Regions from separate parts of the Bradyrhizobium sp. 159 genome, predicted to be linked through region 2. Evidence: predicted binding sites of a transcription regulator. Region 2 holds the regulator's gene; each other region holds the start of a gene.
What was found. Region 2 encodes LexA, which represses DNA repair genes until DNA is damaged. Its sites were predicted from a motif close to TGTTCNNNNTGTGTTCNG; they were not measured.
Positions count from the first base shown of each region.

Region 1: uvrA (excinuclease ABC subunit UvrA) is a predicted target of LexA. The motif match lies at 1,336-1,353, and genes of this name have one in related genera.
Region 3: IVA96_RS09265 (ATP-dependent Clp protease adaptor ClpS) is a predicted target of LexA. The motif match lies at 2,218-2,235, and genes of this name have one in related genera.
Region 4: IVA96_RS01280 (ribonuclease T2) is a predicted target of LexA. The motif match lies at 1,449-1,466, and genes of this name have one in related genera.

Region 1 is NZ_JADPKE010000085.1:3,956-8,381, reverse strand. It holds gene IVA96_RS23205 (outer membrane beta-barrel protein) at 1-263, shown strand, start outside; gene IVA96_RS23200 (outer membrane protein) at 496-1,164, shown strand; gene uvrA (excinuclease ABC subunit UvrA) at 1,450-4,425, shown strand.
Region 2 is NZ_JADPKE010000061.1:91,117-95,542, reverse strand. It holds gene IVA96_RS17295 (ComEC/Rec2 family competence protein) at 1-1,261, shown strand, start outside; gene IVA96_RS17290 (hypothetical protein) at 1,400-1,834, opposite strand; gene lexA (transcriptional repressor LexA) at 2,389-3,090, opposite strand; gene glp (gephyrin-like molybdotransferase Glp) at 3,268-4,426, opposite strand, start outside.
Region 3 is NZ_JADPKE010000041.1:45,374-49,799, forward strand. It holds gene IVA96_RS09250 (methyl-accepting chemotaxis protein) at 1-696, opposite strand, end outside; gene IVA96_RS09255 (enoyl-CoA hydratase) at 815-1,585, opposite strand; gene IVA96_RS09260 (MarR family winged helix-turn-helix transcriptional regulator) at 1,582-2,031, opposite strand; gene IVA96_RS09265 (ATP-dependent Clp protease adaptor ClpS) at 2,266-3,993, shown strand; gene IVA96_RS09270 (tannase/feruloyl esterase family alpha/beta hydrolase) at 4,031-4,426, opposite strand, start outside.
Region 4 is NZ_JADPKE010000005.1:156,405-160,830, reverse strand. It holds gene rlmJ (23S rRNA (adenine(2030)-N(6))-methyltransferase RlmJ) at 1-508, opposite strand, end outside; gene IVA96_RS01280 (ribonuclease T2) at 698-1,402, opposite strand; gene IVA96_RS01275 (hypothetical protein) at 1,522-1,983, opposite strand; gene IVA96_RS01270 (hypothetical protein) at 2,167-2,472, shown strand; gene IVA96_RS01265 (DUF3617 family protein) at 2,517-3,047, shown strand; gene IVA96_RS01260 (ATP-binding protein) at 3,113-4,426, opposite strand, start outside.

The sequences.
Region 1 (4,426 bases), on a different contig from region 2:
GCACTCCGGGCGCTGGCACGCTGCTGGCATCGGCACGTGAAACCCGCTGGGGTGGTACGGTGGGTGCCGGTCTGGAATTCGGATTCGCACCAAACTGGTCGGTCGGCGTCGAATACGACCACATTTTCCTCGGCCACCGCACGATCGGCTTTACCACGCCGGCGGGCGTTGTGTTCGGGAGCGACCGAATTGGCCAAGATGTCGACATCGGTCTCGTCCGGCTGAATTACCGCTTTGGCGGCCCGCTGGTCGCGAGGTACTGATCGCTCTGATTTCGTTCAACGATTAAAGGCCGGCCTCGTGCCGGCCTTTTTCGTTTTATCCAAAGCAGACGGTCGGATAAGTCAGTGATCAAGACGTTTTGTGGCTGTTGTGGCTTTTCGGAGACACAACTTGCGGCTTTAGTGGTGTAAGCACGGCATTAGTTGGGCCGTTGAGTCCGCTGCCTTCGGCATGGAAGGCGACAACAGAAACTGGGACTGGGATTAGTTGAAAATGAAAAAGGTTTTGTTGGCTTCGGCCTGCTTGTTCGCTCTCGCTGCTCCGGCTTCAGCCGCTGACCTCGCAGCGCGCCCCTATATCAAGGCCCCGATCGCTCCGGCCGCTGTCTACAACTGGACCGGCTTCTACCTCGGCGTCGTCGGCGGCGGCGCTTGGGAAAACGCGTCCGACCCGCGGATGCAGGGTGGCTTCGTCGGTGGCACCGCCGGCTACAACTGGCAGACCGGCAACGTCGTGTTCGGCATCGAGGCGGATGGCGCCTGGGCTGACGTGAGCGCTTCGGCGACCGCTCTTGGCATCACTGTCGCCTCCAAGACCGATGCGCTCGGCACCGTGCGCGGCCGAATCGGCTGGGCCGTCAACAACGTCCTGTTCTACGGCACCGGCGGCTACGCCTGGATCGACAACAAGATCACCGTCAGCGCCCTCGGCGTGAGCGTCTCCGACAGCAAGTGGCATTCCGGCTGGACCGTCGGTGCGGGCGTCGAAGCTTTCTTCGCTCCGCAGTGGTCGGTCAAGGGCGAGTACCTCTATCGCAGCCTCGGCAGCGAGAACTACTTCTCTAACCTTGGCGCTCCGCTGGCCTCCGGCACGATCAACTTCCACACCGTGCAGGTCGGCGTGAACTATCACTTCGGGGGCCCGGTGGTCGCCAAGTACTGAGCTGAGTACTGATCACTATCGACGTCACATCGTCACGAAAGGCCGGCCTCGCGCCGGCCTTTTTGTTTACGGGTCGTTCCGCGCAGTTCCGCTCGCGCCTGCTGCTGCCAGATGCCGCCAGCCCGCCAACAATCCGTTGACGATTCGCACGTGCCACTGGAAATCCGCTCGCGTTCTTCCTACGTTCGCTGACATACCCATCGGCGCCGATCCCGGTTCCGGGCGAAGCGCGCCTTTTACATTGGCGCGATCGCGCGTCTTTGGGATTCCTTGAGGACCAGCGGGATGGACGAAGTGATCAAGGCCAAGCGCCAACAACAGAACGCGGGCTCAAGCCTGCGCGCGATTACGATCCGTGGCGCGCGCGAGCACAACCTCAAGAACATCGACGTCGAGATTCCCCGCGACAAGCTGGTGGTGTTCACGGGGCTGTCGGGCTCCGGCAAATCCTCACTCGCCTTCGACACCATCTACGCCGAAGGCCAGCGCCGCTACGTCGAATCGCTGTCGGCCTATGCGCGCCAATTCCTCGAGATGATGCAGAAGCCCGACGTCGATCAGATCGACGGGCTATCGCCGGCGATCTCGATCGAGCAGAAGACGACCTCGAAGAATCCGCGCTCCACGGTCGGCACCGTCACTGAGATCTACGACTACATGCGCCTGCTCTGGGCGCGGGTCGGCGTGCCCTATTCGCCGGCCACCGGCCTGCCGATCGAGAGCCAGACCGTCTCGCAGATGGTCGACCGCGTGCTGGCGTTGCCGGAAGGCACGCGCCTCTATCTGCTCGCTCCGGTCGTGCGCGGCCGCAAGGGCGAGTACCGCAAAGAGCTCGCCGAATGGCTCAAGAAGGGTTTTCAGCGCGTCAAGATCGACGGCACCTTCTACGAGCTGGCGGAGGCGCCGACGCTCGACAAGAAATTCCCGCACGACATCGACGTCGTGGTCGACCGGATCGTGGTGCGCGCCGACATCGGCCAGCGTCTCGCCGAGAGCTTTGAGACCGCGCTGAAGCTCGCCGAAGGCCTTGCCGTCGTCGAATTCGCCGACGCGCCGGCGGCCGCACCCGCGGAAGAGAAAAAAAAGACCGCGAAGATCCACGACAAGAGCGGGCCCGAGCGCATCCTGTTCTCGGAAAAATTCGCCTGCCCGGTCTCCGGCTTCACCATCCCCGAGGTCGAGCCGAGACTCTTTTCCTTCAACAATCCCTACGGCGCCTGCCCCGCCTGCGGCGGGCTCGGCGTCGAGCAGCATGTCGACGAGGATCTCGTCATCCCCGAGAAGGATCTGACGCTGCGCAAGGGTGCGATCGCGCCCTGGGCCAAGTCATCATCGCCCTATTACGTGCAGACGCTGAACGCGCTCGGCAAGCACTACAAGTTCACGCTCGACACCAAGTGGAAGGACCTGCCCAAGAAGACGCAAAACGCGCTTCTCTACGGCTCCGGCGAGGATGAGATCAAGTTCTCCTATGAAGACGGCGTGCGCTCCTACGACACCAAAAAACCGTTCGAGGGCGTCATCACCAACATCAACCGCCGCTATCGCGAGACCGAGAGCGAGTGGGCGCGCGAGGAGCTGGCGAAATATTTCCATGACGTCCCCTGCGAGGCGTGCCACGGGTTTCGGCTCAAGCCCGAGGCGCTCTGCGTCAAGATCGGCGGCAAGCATATCGGCGAGATCTCGGAGCTGTCGGTCAGGAAGGCCGGCGAATGGTTCGAGACCGTGCCTGATGCGCTCAACGCGCAGCAGAACGAGATCGCCGGGCGCATCCTGAAGGAAATTCGCGAGCGCCTCACCTTCCTGCTCGACGTCGGCCTCAACTATCTCACTTTGTCCCGCTCCTCCGGCACGCTGTCCGGCGGCGAGAGCCAGCGCATCCGCCTGGCTTCGCAGATCGGCTCGGGCCTGACCGGCGTGCTCTACGTGCTCGACGAGCCCTCGATCGGGCTGCACCAGCGCGACAACGCCCGTCTGCTCGATACGCTCAAGCGCCTGCGCGACCTCGGCAACACCGTGGTCGTGGTCGAGCATGACGAGGACGCGATCCGGCTGGCCGATTACGTGCTCGACATCGGCCCCGGCGCCGGCATGCACGGCGGCCACATCGTCGCCGAGGGCACGCCCGCGGAGATCATGCGCAATCCGAAATCGCTGACTGGCAAGTACCTGACCGGCGAGCTCGAAGTCGAGGTGCCGGAGCGGCGCCCACCGAACCATCGCCGCACCATCAAGGTAGTCAATGCGCGCGGCAATAACCTCAAGAACGTCACTGCCGAGATTCCGCTCGGCCTGTTCACGTGCGTGACCGGCGTCTCCGGCGGCGGCAAGTCGACGCTGCTGATCGACACGCTCTATCGTGCCATCGCCCGCAAGCTGAACAATGCCAGCGAAGGCGCAGCGCCGCACGACCGCATCGAGGGCCTCGAGCACATCGATAAGATCATCGACATCGACCAGTCGCCGATCGGCCGCACCCCGCGTTCGAATCCCGCGACCTATACCGGCGCCTTCACGCCGATCCGCGAATGGTTCGCCGGCCTGCCCGAGGCCAAAGCGCGCGGCTACGAGCCCGGCCGCTTCTCCTTCAACGTCAAGGGCGGCCGCTGCGAGGCCTGCCAGGGCGACGGCGTCATCAAGATCGAGATGCACTTTTTGCCCGACGTCTACGTCACCTGCGACGTCTGCAAGGGCAAGCGTTACAATCGCGAGACGCTGGAGGTGCTGTTCAAGGGCAAGAGCATCGCCGACGTGCTCGACATGACCGTGGAGGAGGCCGCCGAGTTCTTCAAGGCGGTGCCGCGCGTACGCGAGACCTTCAACACGCTGCACCGCGTCGGACTCGACTACATCCACGTCGGCCAGCAGGCCACCACGCTGTCCGGCGGCGAAGCCCAGCGCGTCAAGCTGGCAAAAGAGCTGTCGAAGCGCGCCACCGGGCGCACGCTGTACATCCTGGACGAGCCCACCACCGGCCTGCACTTCCACGACGTCAAGAAGCTGCTGGAGGTGCTGCACGAGCTGGTCGCACAGGGTAACACCGTCGTCGTCATCGAGCACAATCTCGAGGTCATCAAGACCGCCGACTGGGTCATCGATCTCGGCCCCGAAGGCGGGGACGGCGGCGGCGAGATCGTGGCCTGGGGCCCGCCGGAAGACATCGCCAAGGCACCGCGGAGCTATACCGGCAAGTTCCTGGAGCCGGTGCTGAAGAAGGCAAGCAAGCCGAAGCGCGGGAGGACGAGCGAGGCGGCGGAGTGAC
Region 2 (4,426 bases):
CGCCGCGCTGGTGGCGGCTGCGTTCTACCTGCTGCTGTCAGGCGCGGAGGTCGCCACGCAACGCTCGTTCTTCATGACGGCGGTGGTGCTGATCGCGGTCATGGTCGATCGCCGCGCTATCACCTTCCGCACGCTGGCCGTGGCGGCACTGATCGTGCTCGCGGTCGCGCCGGAAGCGCTGGTGCATCCGAGCTTTCAAATGTCCTTCGCCGCAACGCTCGGGCTCGTGGCGCTGGTGCAGATCGGCATGCCGAACCTGTTTGCCTCGCCCGATCATTCCGCGACGGCCCGTATCGCGCTGTGGGGCGGCCGCGAGATCGCGATGCTATTCCTGGCCTCGCTGATCGCAGGACTTGCGACCACGCCCTATGCCGCCTTCCACTTCCATCGCGTCACCCCGTTCGGCGTGCTCGCCAATCTCGGCGCGATGCCGGTGGTCTCGGCACTGGTGATGCCGGCTGGCCTGTTGGGACTGCTCGCGGCTCCCTTTGGGCTTGACAGCGTGTTCTGGTGGCTGATGGGGATCGGCATCGACTGGATGGTCGCGGTGTCGCGCTGGGTGGCGGCACTGCCGGGTGCAGTCGGCCGGATCCCTGCCTTCGGCACCGCGCCGCTGATCGCGGCAAGCCTCGGGATCATCTTGATGGGCCTGTTGCGCACGCCCTTGCGCTGGTCTGGCGCCTTGGTGCTGCTGGCCGCCATCGCGTGGGGCCTGTCGGTGCGGCAGCCCGACATCCTGATTGCCGGGGACGGCGCCAGCGTCGCGGTGCGGGGCAGGGACGGGCAGTTGCATGTGATCCGGGCGAGCAAGGATGGCTTTCTGCTCAAAGAGTGGTTAGCTGCCGACGCCGATCCGCGCGATGCCGGGAGTAGCTCGCTGGCTGACGGCGTGTCGTGCGACGAGTCCGGCTGTGTGACGCCGCTTGCCGACGGTCGGCTGGTCGCGCTTTCACTGCGCATCGATGCGCTGGCTGAGGATTGCAGTCGCGCCGCGCTGGTGGTCACGACGCGCCCCGCGCCGCCCGATTGCGCGGCGATGGTGGTCGACCGGCAGCGTCTCACCAGCCAGGGCGCGCTGGCGTTGACGCAGCGTGGTGACGGCTTTGCGATACAGGCGGTGAGAGCAAGAGGCACAAGCCGTCCCTGGTTGCCGGCCGGCGCCGGCGAGGGTGATTTCGATGGGAGCCTTGTGCCGAGGACGGCCGCGGCCCGCAACCGGGATGCAACGCCGGCGGAGACCGACTTGCAGGTCGACGATTAGGGGCCGGACGATTAAAAACAAATGCGAAGAGTAGGTCCGGGTCCGACCGGACTCCGCAGCACACAAATTATACCATCTCGCCGGCCTCGGCCGGCGATGGCATTTCAATCCTGGCCCGACCCCGCGGGCGGGGACGGCTCAGCCAATCGGCAGGCGCGTGATCGTCGACCGGCTATCGGCAACGATCTGCGGCTTGTGCTCGCGCTCGCTGACCGGCTGCGTCACCGGCAATTGCAGCACGGTTGCGCGCTGGCCTTCGACGAGCTGCGTCACCAGCACGTATTTGCCGTCGGGGAATTCGATCGCGTCATGATGGCGGTCGGGTATGTGCGGATCGATCTTGCCGAACTTGCCGACGCGGGAGTTGATGGTGCGCGTCCAGATCCAGCGATTATCGTAACGGACGTTGTCGGCGAAGGCGAGCTCCGTTCCCGGCAGCAGGCAGACGGCCACGGTCGGATCGGCCGCGGAAGCAAAGCCGCGCGTTGAGGTGCCGCGGAACGTTGTCGACACGATCGTCTCGCCGACTTCGGCGGGGCGAGATGCAACGGCATGCAGGCTGTAGTCACACATCGGGTGCTCCTCATTCGAAGATAGCAACCCGCGCCTCCTTCGGAGGCGCAAGCCTCTATCAGAGTGGAAGCACGTAACGCTCTGCTCGGTTGTGGGCAAATCTGCGGCTGGCGTTGCCGGACACGATCACATTATCTTTCCCGAAGTCATAGGAACAAAGCTCGCTTCAGTGCATTCGGCGGATGCGAGCGCCCGTGGCCTGCGGGCGCCGAGAGGGGGAATGTGGCCAGCTTCGCCGTGGCTGTCGGTTGATGGGAGTTTAGGCGTTGCGGAATAGCTCGCTCCCTACGTGCGCAGATTGCGTGCATGGTGCTGCAATTGAGTTGCGAATGCTTGCGCGGCCGATGCAAGCGATCAGCACGCTGCGAAGGCGCTTAAAGCGATCCTGCGCACGATCTCTTCACAAGCGATGCGTGCTTGGAGCCGCATGCCGAGGATGGAGCGCCGGAGAGAGGGGCCGGATAATCTGCGCAAGACCAAAAGACTATCCAGCTGGAGCGGACCATCGTCCGCTCCAATCGGAATCATTGGTATCGAATGACCGCTGGCCCGTCTCAGTACTTGCGGTACAGCCCGATCAGCTTGCCCTGAATCTTCACCCGGTTCGGCGGCAGGATGCGCACCTCGTAGGCGGCATTGGCGGGCTCGAGCGCGATCGACGCCCCCCGGCGACGAAAGCGCTTGAGCGTCGCTTCCTCGTCGTCGATCAGGGCCACCACGATGTCGCCGGTATCGGCGCTCTCGTTACGCTGGATCAGCGCCATGTCGCCATCGAGAATGCCGGCTTCGACCATCGAATCGCCGCGCACTTCGAGTGCGTAGTGTTCGCCCGAGCCGAGCATGTCGGGCGGCACGCTAATGGTGTGACTGCGGGTCTGCAACGCTTCGATCGGCGTGCCGGCCGCGATGCGACCCATCACGGGCACCGCAACGGGACGCTCGCCTTCGTCCGCGGAAGAACTGGAGCTCGCGCGCACCTTGCCGAGATTGCCCTCGATGACGCTCGGCGTGAAGCCGCGGCGGCTGCCGGCGGCGGCCTGGAGCTCGGGCAGCTTGATCACCTCGATGGCGCGGGCGCGGTTGGGCAGGCGGCGGATGAAGCCGCGCTCCTCGAGCGCGGTGATCAGGCGATGGATGCCCGATTTCGAGCGCAGGTCGAGCGCATCCTTCATCTCGTCGAAGGAGGGCGGCACGCCACTTTCCTTCAGACGTTCGCTGATGAACCGCAGAAGCTCGTATTGTTTGCGCGTTAACATCTCGACCAAAGTCCCCCGGTTGATGTCGTTCGATTCCGAGACGCTAAATTGGAGCGGTGAACCGCTACATGCTCGAAACAAATCATGAACGGACACTATATGTTCGATATGTGTTCCGCAACTGCTTAATTTACCGTGAACGGGACAAAGTTCGCGGAACGCGTGTGGTGGATGCGTTCAGACGGGCAGGCGCAGGACCTCGCAAGGCGAGCCGGCTTCTGCCTTCGGAGCGAACGGTGCGCGGACGAGAAGTGCCTGTGCTGCAGCGAGATTCGCAAGCAGCGAGGAATCCTGGTGATTGACGGGAAGGGCCACCAACGTGCCATCGTCGCGCGTCTCCAGATGTGCGCGCAGATAGTCCGCGCGCATATCGTTTGCATCCACATCGCGGCCGAGCACGGCGCGTTCTTGTCGGTGATGAATCATGGATCGTCCCGACAAGGCGCGAATCAGCGGCACCAGGAACAGGAAGGCGCACACGTAGGATGACACAGGATTGCCCGGCAGGCCGATCACGCGCATCGCGCCGAGCCGCCCATGCATCATCGGCTTGCCCGGGCGCATCGCGATCTTCCAGAACGCCATCGCGATGCCTTCGTCCCTCAACGCCTGCTGGACCAGATCATGGTCGCCGACCGACGCGCCGCCGCTCGTGACCAGGATCTCGGCGCCGCTCTCGCGGGCGCGGCGGATGCCGGCAGTGGTGGCCTCCAGCGTATCGGCGGCAATGCCGAGGTCGATGGTATCGGCCCCCTCGCTGCGGGCGAGCGCGTGCAGGGCATAGCCGTTGGAATAGACGATCTGGCCGTGAGCGGGTGTGGTTCCCGGCATGACCAGCTCGTCGCCGGTGGCGAGGATCGCGACCTTCGGACGGCGGCAGACGGCAAGCTGCGGATGATTCATGGCGGCGGCGAGCGCGAGATCGCGCTCGGTGAGACGGGTTCCCTTGCGCAGGAGCACGTCTCCTTCGGAGAAGTCGACGCCCGCGGGGCGGATGTGGCGGCCGGCAATCGCGGCTTCCTTGATCGTGATGCGCTTGCCGTCCGCAACCGTGTCCTCCTGGATCACGACCGCGTCGGCACCGTTGGGAATGACGCCGCCGGTGAAGATCCGCACGGCTTCGCCGGGGCCCAGCGTTCCCGCGAACGGACGACCCGCCGCCACTTCGCCAATCAAGGTGAGCGTACTATCGAGCTTTGTTGCATCGCTCGCGCGCACCGCGTAGCCGTCCATCGCCGACATTGCTTCCGGCGGCTGTGTGCGCAGCGCCGGGACATCGCGTGCGAGCACGCGATGATAGGCCTCGTTGAGGGAAACCATCGCTTCAGGCAGCGGC
Region 3 (4,426 bases), on a different contig from region 2:
GCCGGTCCAGCCGGCGGTGATGATGCCGTTCCAGCTTGCCACGGTCTGCTTCTGGGTCTCGTCGAGCGGCTTGGAGCTGTTGACGTTCGGGCGCAGCGTCGAGCACTGGATGCCATAGCGGTCGCGCACCTGCCAGGCGAGGCGGCGAGCCTGGATCATGCGGGCGATGAAAGGATCGTTCATCCAGGCTCGGTTCGACACCGCCGTGGAGGCGAGATTGGCGGTCTCGATCACTCTCGTGACGGAATCGTACCAGGCGGCGGTGCGCTCCACCTTACGCTCGCCGCGCGGCAGCCTGGCCTCCTCGTAGAACAGCTGGAATTTCGGCGCGGCCTCGCTCCAGCGCTGCTTCAAGGTGTTTGCGAGCTCGTCGCGCCGGGCGAATTCCACGGTGGAGAGCGCGGCGATGATGGCGTCAAAGCCGGCCTGCTCTGCCTTTTCGGCGGCGCCGAGCTTGGCACGCGGATCGTCCTCGCCGAGCAGCGCGCTCTGGGCATCGCCGCGATTGTTGCGCAAGGACAGCACGCCCTGGAAGATCGCCTTGTCCGCGTTCGCAAGCCGTTCGGTCTCCAGACTGTCGCTGTAGCGGCCGAAGGCCCCGAACATCTGGATCGCCGTGCTGGCCAGCGCGCCGGCGGCCAGCAGGGCCATCAAAGTCAGGAGAAGCGAGCTTACCGATTTCTTAAACATTGCCATGGTCGGGGGCCTAGTCTTGACGAGCAGCCACCTTGCACCGCGACATGCCAAGGTTTGGTTAAGACTTTAATCGAATACCTGGGTTGTACTCGCTGCGCCTCCGGCAGGCCGCGTTCCCTCACGCAACCCTGGTGAAATCCGGCGGTCGGCGCTCTGCAAAGGCAGTGAACGCCTCGCGCGCTTCGGCGGTGCGCAGGCGCTGCGTGAACTGCTCGCCCTCCGCGTTCATCTGCGCAACCAGCGCCTCGCCATTGCGCATCAGCTTCTTGGTGGCGATGAGCGCGCCGGCCGGCTGGCGGGCCAGGCGCTGCGCGAGCGCAAGCGCCTCGGCATCGAGCGTGTCGAGCGGCACCACCCGGTTGGCGAGGCCCCATTCCAGCGCGGCCTGCGCCGGCACCGTCTCGCCAAGTGCGAACATCTCATAAGCTCGGGCGTAGCCGATCCGCGCCGGCATCAACAGGCTGGAGGCCGCTTCCGGCACCAGCGCGAGGCTGACGAAGGGCGTCGACAATTGCGCATTGTCGGCGAGGACGACGAGATCGCAATGCAGCAGCATCGTGGTGCCGACGCCGACGGCGCGGCCCTGCACCGCCGCAACCAGCGGCCGGGTGCAACGCGCCAGCGACTGGATGAACCGCACGACGTTGCGGCTGCCTTCCGACTTGCCCGCTGCAACCGCGGCAAATTCGCCGACGTCGTTGCCGGCAGTGAACATGTCGCCCTCGCCGCGGATCAGGATCACGCGAGCGGACGGATCGAACTCGGCGGATTCGATACTGTCGGCGAGCTTGCCGTACATCGTGTCCGTCAGCGCGTTCTTCTTGTCGGGGCGCGCCAGCGTAAGGGTAAGAATTCCGCTGTTGTTCTCGATCCGGACGTGCTCGGTCATTCGTCTGCTCCTCTTGGAAACTTGTCCTGAATGCACATCAGCCAGCGTGCGACGATGTCGATCTCCGCAGCCGTAAATCCTTCCGTCAGCGCCGCATTGACCTCCGCCGCGCTGGCCTTCGCCTGCGCCAGCGCGCTGCGCCCCTTCGGCGTCAGCCAGATCCGCCAGGCGCGTCCGTCCTCGCGATCGGCCCGCCGCTCGATCAGTTTGGCGGCTGCCGTGCGATCGACTAGGCCGGAAATGCCGGCCGGGCCAAGATCGAGCGCCGCACCCGCCTCACCGATCAGCACACCATCCTGCTTGCCGAGAATGAACAGCAGCCCGGCCTGCGCCGGCGTTACCTCGCTCTCGGGCCGAGCCGCCATCCAGCGCTGCAACCGGCGTTGCGCGACGCTCAGCAGGTAGATCAGGCGATGGTGGCTCGCTGTGGCTTCCTTATTTCGCATACGAAATATATAATGCGAGGCCAACCGCGTTGTCAAAGAGGGGTTGCCGATGCGGCATGGCCATGGCGATCGCGGTCGTGCCGATCGTCAAGCCGACGCGGCACGAAGGCGGCGAGTGGGATGGCGCATTGAAATTCCATCGGGAATTTGACGCACCCGTTGGCGCTTGACGGCCGCCCTCCTTTATGTTCCATATTTGTTCTTCACTCGTTTTGGTTGCAATAGGATCATTTCATGACGAAGGATGCGCGCGGCGAGCGCGAGCCGGCTCAGCTCGTGATTCACAATGATGACGAAACGCCGGACGAGTTTGTCATCGGGTTGCTCCGCCAGGTTTTTGGCAAATCGGAGCGTGAAGCGGCCGCGGTGATAGCGCGGGTCGAGCGGGAGGAGAAGGCCACTTGCGGTCCGTACCCGCAATCGGTCGCCGAGGCGCTGTTCAAGTCGGCTCAGCAATATATCTGGCTCGGCCAACATCCGCTGAGGATCACGCTAGAAGAGATTAAGACCCCCTGCGAACTCTGCGGCAAGCCTGAGGGACAGACCGATGTTCGGATCGGGAGCCGCACGGTCTGGCTGTGCAGCGACTGCATTCGTGCAGCAGACACCGTGAACACACCGCAAGAGTCGGAAGAGGAGTTCGAATACGCTTGCGACGTGCTTGACTGGCATTTTGCCAACGTCTCGCGTAGCAATCTCGTGACCACCATCCGCCAGTTTCCCGGCCATATGCGGGTCGATGTCCAGGCAGCGATCGAGGGACTGTTCGGCAAGTCGATCCGGCTGTTCGGGCTGAACGAAGAACAGCGCTACGAAACGCTGTCGATCTCACGGCTCCTCCGCGATGGCCGCAATGCGCTCGCGATTGCTCCGCTGCAATATTCCGACGTGGATGTCGGCGAGAAGAGCCCGGTCAAATGTCTCGATAACGGCCTCTGGCTGTGCGAGCAGGATGGCCTTCGTTACGCGGTCTTGCTGTGTGCCCACCGCGAATACAGCCGAGAACCGGGAATTCGGATCGAGATCCTCGTGCCGGCAGGCACCGCGGGCGCGGCACTCGTGCAGCAGTGTTTTGGCGAGCTGGAGCAGGCCGTGCAAGCTGCGCGCAGCTATCGCGGCAAGATCCTGTCCCTCGACGCCGATTCCGACTATCGCGGCCGCTCGCGCGGCATCACGGTGCATCGGCTGCCGCCGGTTGCGCGCGATGAGGTGATCCTGCCCGAACAGACCCTGCGGCTGCTCAATCGCAACGTTCTGACTTTCGTCAACACCCGAGATCAATTGCGCCGGCTCGGCCAGTCGACACGTAAGGGCATCTTGCTTTACGGACCGCCGGGCACCGGCAAGACCCATACGATCCGCTATCTGGCAACTCATTTGCCCGGGCACACGACACTGATCATCACCGCCGAGCAAATCGAGCTTCTCGGCGCTTATATGAGTCTGGCACGGCTGCTCCAGCCGTCGATGGTCGTTATCGAGGATGTCGATCTCATCGCCCGCGACCGCGACGACATGGGGCCGTGCGAAGAATCCATGCTGAACAAGTTGCTCAACGAGATGGACGGGCTGAAGGAGGACGCGGACATCCTGTTCGTCCTGACCACCAACCGGCCTGAGGACCTCGAAGGCGCCCTCGCCGGCCGCCCGGGCCGCATCGATCAGGCCATCGAAGTCCCGCTGCCGGACGAGACCGGCCGCGGCAAGCTGGTCCGGCTCTACGGCAAGGGGCTGCCGCTCGACGATGCAATCATCGCAGAAGCGGCCCGCCGCAGTGAGGGCACGAGCTGTGCCTTCATCAAGGAATTGATGCGACGGCTTGCGCAAGGGAGCCTCGCGCGAGACGGTGGCAATTCCGTCGTGTCTGCCGACATCGACGAGGCGCTCGACGACATGTTGTTCTCCGGCGGCAGGCTCAATGCGCAATTGCTCGGAGGCGCACAGGCGATGGCGACGAGATAACGCCTACCCACCGGAGTGGCGGGCTTGGACTGAGCGTTTACGGCGCGCAGGTGAAGCTCGAGGCCTCCGTCACCGGGCCCGACTTGTAATGAGGCCAGGCCGGCCAGCGGCACAGCGGCATCGCGCGCAGCGTCGCGAACGACGGCGCTTCGACCTTCTGCTCGGCGACTTCGAGATCGCCGGGCGCCTTGCCCTGCTCGACCCAGTCGACCAGCACGCTCAGCATGTCGACATTGGCCGGCGCGCCGGAGCCGACATGGTCGACTCCGGGCGCGGTGTAGAGCCGCGCGAACTCCGCGGTCTCCGCCTTGCCGAGCTTGCGCTCGACGCTGTCGAAATAGCGGATGCCGGCATAGGGGCTCTGCGCATAGTCGGCCATGTGCTCGAGCATGATCAGCCGGCCGCCGCGCACCCGGAAGCGGCTGAGATCGGG
Region 4 (4,426 bases), on a different contig from region 2:
CGAACGGCGGGTCGATCAGCACGAGGCCGCGCCGCTCCTTCGGCGGCACGAAGGCGGGCAGTGCCATCCAGCCGTCGAGATCGACCACGCGAGCCTGCTCGTCGCGGCGCAGCACGTCGATCAGCGCTTTCCGCGCCTTCGGCTCGAGCTCGCAGGCGATGAGGCGGTCCTGCGGCCTGAGCAGGCCGCGCGCGATCAGTGGCGAGCCCGGATAGGCCTTGAGCTCGCCCTTCGGATTGAAGGCGCGGACGATGTCGAGATACGGCTTGGTCAGCGCCGCGGTCTCGTTCGACAGCCGCGCCTGCATCAGCCGCGCAATGCCGGTCAGCCACTCGCCGCCACGGCGCGCCTCGTTGCTGTCGAGGTCGTAGAGGCCGGCGCCGGCATGGGTGTCGATGACGCGGAACGCCGCCGGCTTGTCCTGCAAATAAGTGAGGATGCGCGCCAGTACGATGTGCTTGATGACGTCGGCGAAGCTGCCGGCATGGAAGGCGTGACGGTAGTTCATGGCGGAGAGTTACGACATCGCGAGGCGAAAGTAACGGCCGTCATTTCGGGACGGTGCGCCAGCACCGAACCCGAAATCCATTTCTTTGAGAATGCGGACAGATGGATTCCAGCCCCGCGCTTCCGCCTTCGCTCTTCGGGCTGCGGCGGACAAGCCGCGCGCTCCGGAATGGCGATCCGAGGGCTCCCTCTACCCACCCCTGATCGGCGGCATCGTCACCTGCTCGCGGCGGCAGGTGCGGCGCTCGAGCTCGTCGCAGGCGCGGAATTGCAGATCCTTGCTGAGGCAGATGCGGACCTCAGACAGCCGTGTCCGGTTACAGGTGACCGAGATGGCGGCATTGCTGAGGCCGGGATTGGCCTTGATAAAGGCGTCCTCGACCTCCGCCGGCGCCACGGTCTTGGCCTGCGACAGATCGAGATATTCGGCCGGGATCTTGATCGCGGCGCGCGCTTTGCGGATCGTTTCGAAATAGCTGCGGCTCTCGAGCCCGGAGCAGGTGCCGTGCTTGTCCCATTCGTTGAAGATCAGGCCCGGCGCCGGCATCAAATCCAGCATCGAGGAGACGATGCCGCGGTTCAGCCGCGGTGCCGGCCGCTGGCAATATTCGGGGAAGCCGTTTTCATATTGCGGCCACAGCCCGTGCACCACGAAGGCGTAGGGCCGTCCGCTGCACTGCATGTGTGAGCGGCCGTTGCGCTCGGCCGCTTCCTCGCAGAAGGAGGGCGACCATGACAGCGACAGCACATAGAAATCGAACTCGCCCGGCGCGTTTTGCCGCTTGTCCTGGGCCTTTGCGCCGCCGGCGAACGAGGCCAGGCCTGCGGCAAGGATCAGGGGAAGGGTCAGCGAGATCACCAGGCGGGAAAACGAATGCAATCTGGAATGAAACATGGCGATGCCCCTCAACTAGACTGTGCAATGAAGCCTAGCAGGCGATAAGAACATTTCAAGAACAAAATGCAGCCACCGCCGCTCAGTCGCCAGATCGGCCCGACTCGGGACTCTTCAAATCAGGGCTTGGCGGCGCGGCAGGCTGGATTGTAGGCCCAGTTGCGGTCGACTCCGACGACGCACCATTCGACGCCATTGCCGTAGCCGGCGAAGCCGCCATCCTCGATAATCGAGAAATGCACCTTGCGCACCTTGCCGTCATTGAGCATGGCGTCGCCGGTGCAATACCGGCGCGGAATGTTGTCGGACTGCCAGGGCCGGAAAGCGGTCTCGCGAACGGCGGAGAAGCCGGTGATCTTCAACGAGGAATTCCAGAACGAGCTTTCCTTCTCCCAGAACTGGGTGGCGATCGTCGGCAGCGCCTTGTCGCAATCGGCGACGGCGCCATCGTAGCGCGGCCCGCTCAGCCAGAAATTCGTCTCGAGCGGATTGGCGGCCCTGGCCTCACCGAGCGATAGCGCCCCGAACATGAGGCCGAGCACGGCGGCAAAGCGGAGCGATTTCAGGGAGGGGGCGCGCATGGGCAATCCGGACTGCTGGGTCTTGCGAAGGTGGGACCGTGCCGCGAAGGCTGGGCGGGGTCAAGTGCAGCGCGGCAACACTTCGCCAGGAGTTGACCACAACGTCGCGCTCGGCATGGCTTCCGTTCTTTCCACTTCCATCCCGGCACCGTAAACTGGCGCCAACCAATTGGAGTGACGGGAATGCGAATCATTGCGGCCGCGGGTCTTCTCGCCAGCCTGGTTGTCTCGGGTATGATGGCGAGCCAGTCGGTGCGGGCCGATATTCTTCCAGTGCCGCCGTTCAAGGGCAACGACACCGGCGGCATCATCGCCTATTCGATGGCGACCCAGGTCGATGCGCGGCAGGTCGCGGTCGATCACTGCGCGCGCTACGGCAAAGTCGCCAAATTTCTCGCGGTGCAGGCCTACGAGGGCGGCTACATCTCGTTCTCCTGCCGCTGGGTGCCCTACGGCGCCGCCGAGCAGCCGATCCGCACGCTGTACTGAACCGCGGTCGTAACGCCGCAATCTCTCAGCCGGGAGCCCCCCCGATGACGCGCAAACTCGCTTTGCTCGGCTCGGCCGCCTGTCTCGTGTTGTTCGCAGGCAGCGCCAGCGCCGACGATCTGCCGCTGCGCAAGGCCGGCCTTTGGGAAATGAAGCTGGTCACGACCGGCTCGCCCGTGCCCGAGATGACCATGCAGCACTGCACTGACGAGACCGTCGACAAGGAGATGAGCAACAACGTCTCCCCGATGGCCAGGCAGATCTGCGCCAAGCAGGAGATCAAGAAGACCGCGACCGGCTATGTCAGCGATTCCGAGTGCAACGTCGCTGGCGTCAGCACGACCTCGCATGCCGAGATATCAGGCGATTTCAACTCGGCCTACACGGTGAGGACCTCCTCGCATGCGCAAGGCGGCGTCGCCGGCACGGCCGGGCGCGATAGCACCATGACGCTTGAAGCGAAATGGCTCGGGGCCTGCAAGCCGGACCAGAAGCCCGGCGACATCGTGATGCCAGGCGGCTTCAAGATGAACGTGCGCGACGTGGATAAGCTGAAGGGACTGCTGCCGAAGTAGCGAGATCGTAGCCGGAAAATCGGTGGGCTCCCTCGCCCCGTTCTAACGGGGAGAGGCAAGAGCAGTTACACGGGTATCCTCACGCTCGCCCTCAATCCTCCCATCGGGCTGTCGCCGAGCGTGATGTCGCCGCCGTGGGAGCGGGCGATGTCGCGGGCGATCGCGAGGCCAAGGCCCGTGCCGCCTTCGTCCTGGTTGCGGGCGTTGTCCAGCCGCAGGAACGGCTTGAACACCTCTTCGCGCAAATGCGCGGGAATGCCCGGCCCGTCGTCGTCGATCGTGACCGTGAGATAGCGGTGATCGCGCTGGCCGGTGATGGCGATGGCCTTGCCGTAGCGTGCGGCGTTGGTGACGAGGTTGGCAAGGCAGCGCTTGAACGAGGCCGGCTTCACCGTCACCACTGGCAGGCCGTGGAACGCCACGGTCGCGGTGTGGCCGTGCCGTTCGGCATCGCTGCGCAGCTCTTCCAGGGCCTGGGCCATATCGGTCGGCTGCGATTGCTCGCCGGAATCGCCGCGGGCAAAGGCGAGGTAATCCTCCAGCATCATCGACATCTCGTCGACGTCCTTGCGCATGCCCTCGAGCTCGGGACTATCGCCGATCAGCGCCAGCTCGAGCTTGAAGCGGGTCAGGATGGTGCGCAGGTCATGGCTGACGCCGGCCAGCATTGCGGTGCGCTGCTCCATCGTGCGCTCGATGCGCGATTTCATCTCGAGGAAGGCGACGGAGGCGCGCCGCACCTCGCGCGCGCCTCTGGGGCGGAAATTCGGCGCCTCGCGGCCTTTGCCGAAGCTCTCGGCGGCATCGGCGAGCCGCAGGATCGGCTTGATCTGGTTGCGCAGGAACAGCACCGCGACGATCAGCAGGATCGAGGACGTGCCGACCATCCAGAAAAGGAAGATTTCCGAGTTGGAGGCGTAGGCGGCGCTGCGCTGGGCGAACACGCGCATCACGGCATCGTCGAGCTGGATGCGGATCTCGACGAGGTTGGAGCGGCCGACCGTGTCGATCCAGAACGAACGCCCGATCTGGCGGCCGAGCTGCACCGACAGGGTCTGGTCGAGCAGCGAGAAGAACGGCTTTGGTCCCGGTGGCGGCATGTCACCGGCAGGCAGGAAATCGACGACGAGGCCGAGCCGCTGCTGGGCGATGCGGCGGATCTGGTCGCGATCCTTGTCCTGCGGATAGCCCTTGTAGACGTCGATCAGCGCGGCGATGTCCTGCACCACCGCGGCGGACAGGCGCCGAGTCACCGTGTTCCAGTGCCTTTCCATGAACACGAAGGCGACGACCGATTGCAGGATCACCATCGGCACGATCATGATCAGCAGCGCGCGCGCATAGAGGCCGGTCGGCATCCAGCCCTTGAATGCGTTGCC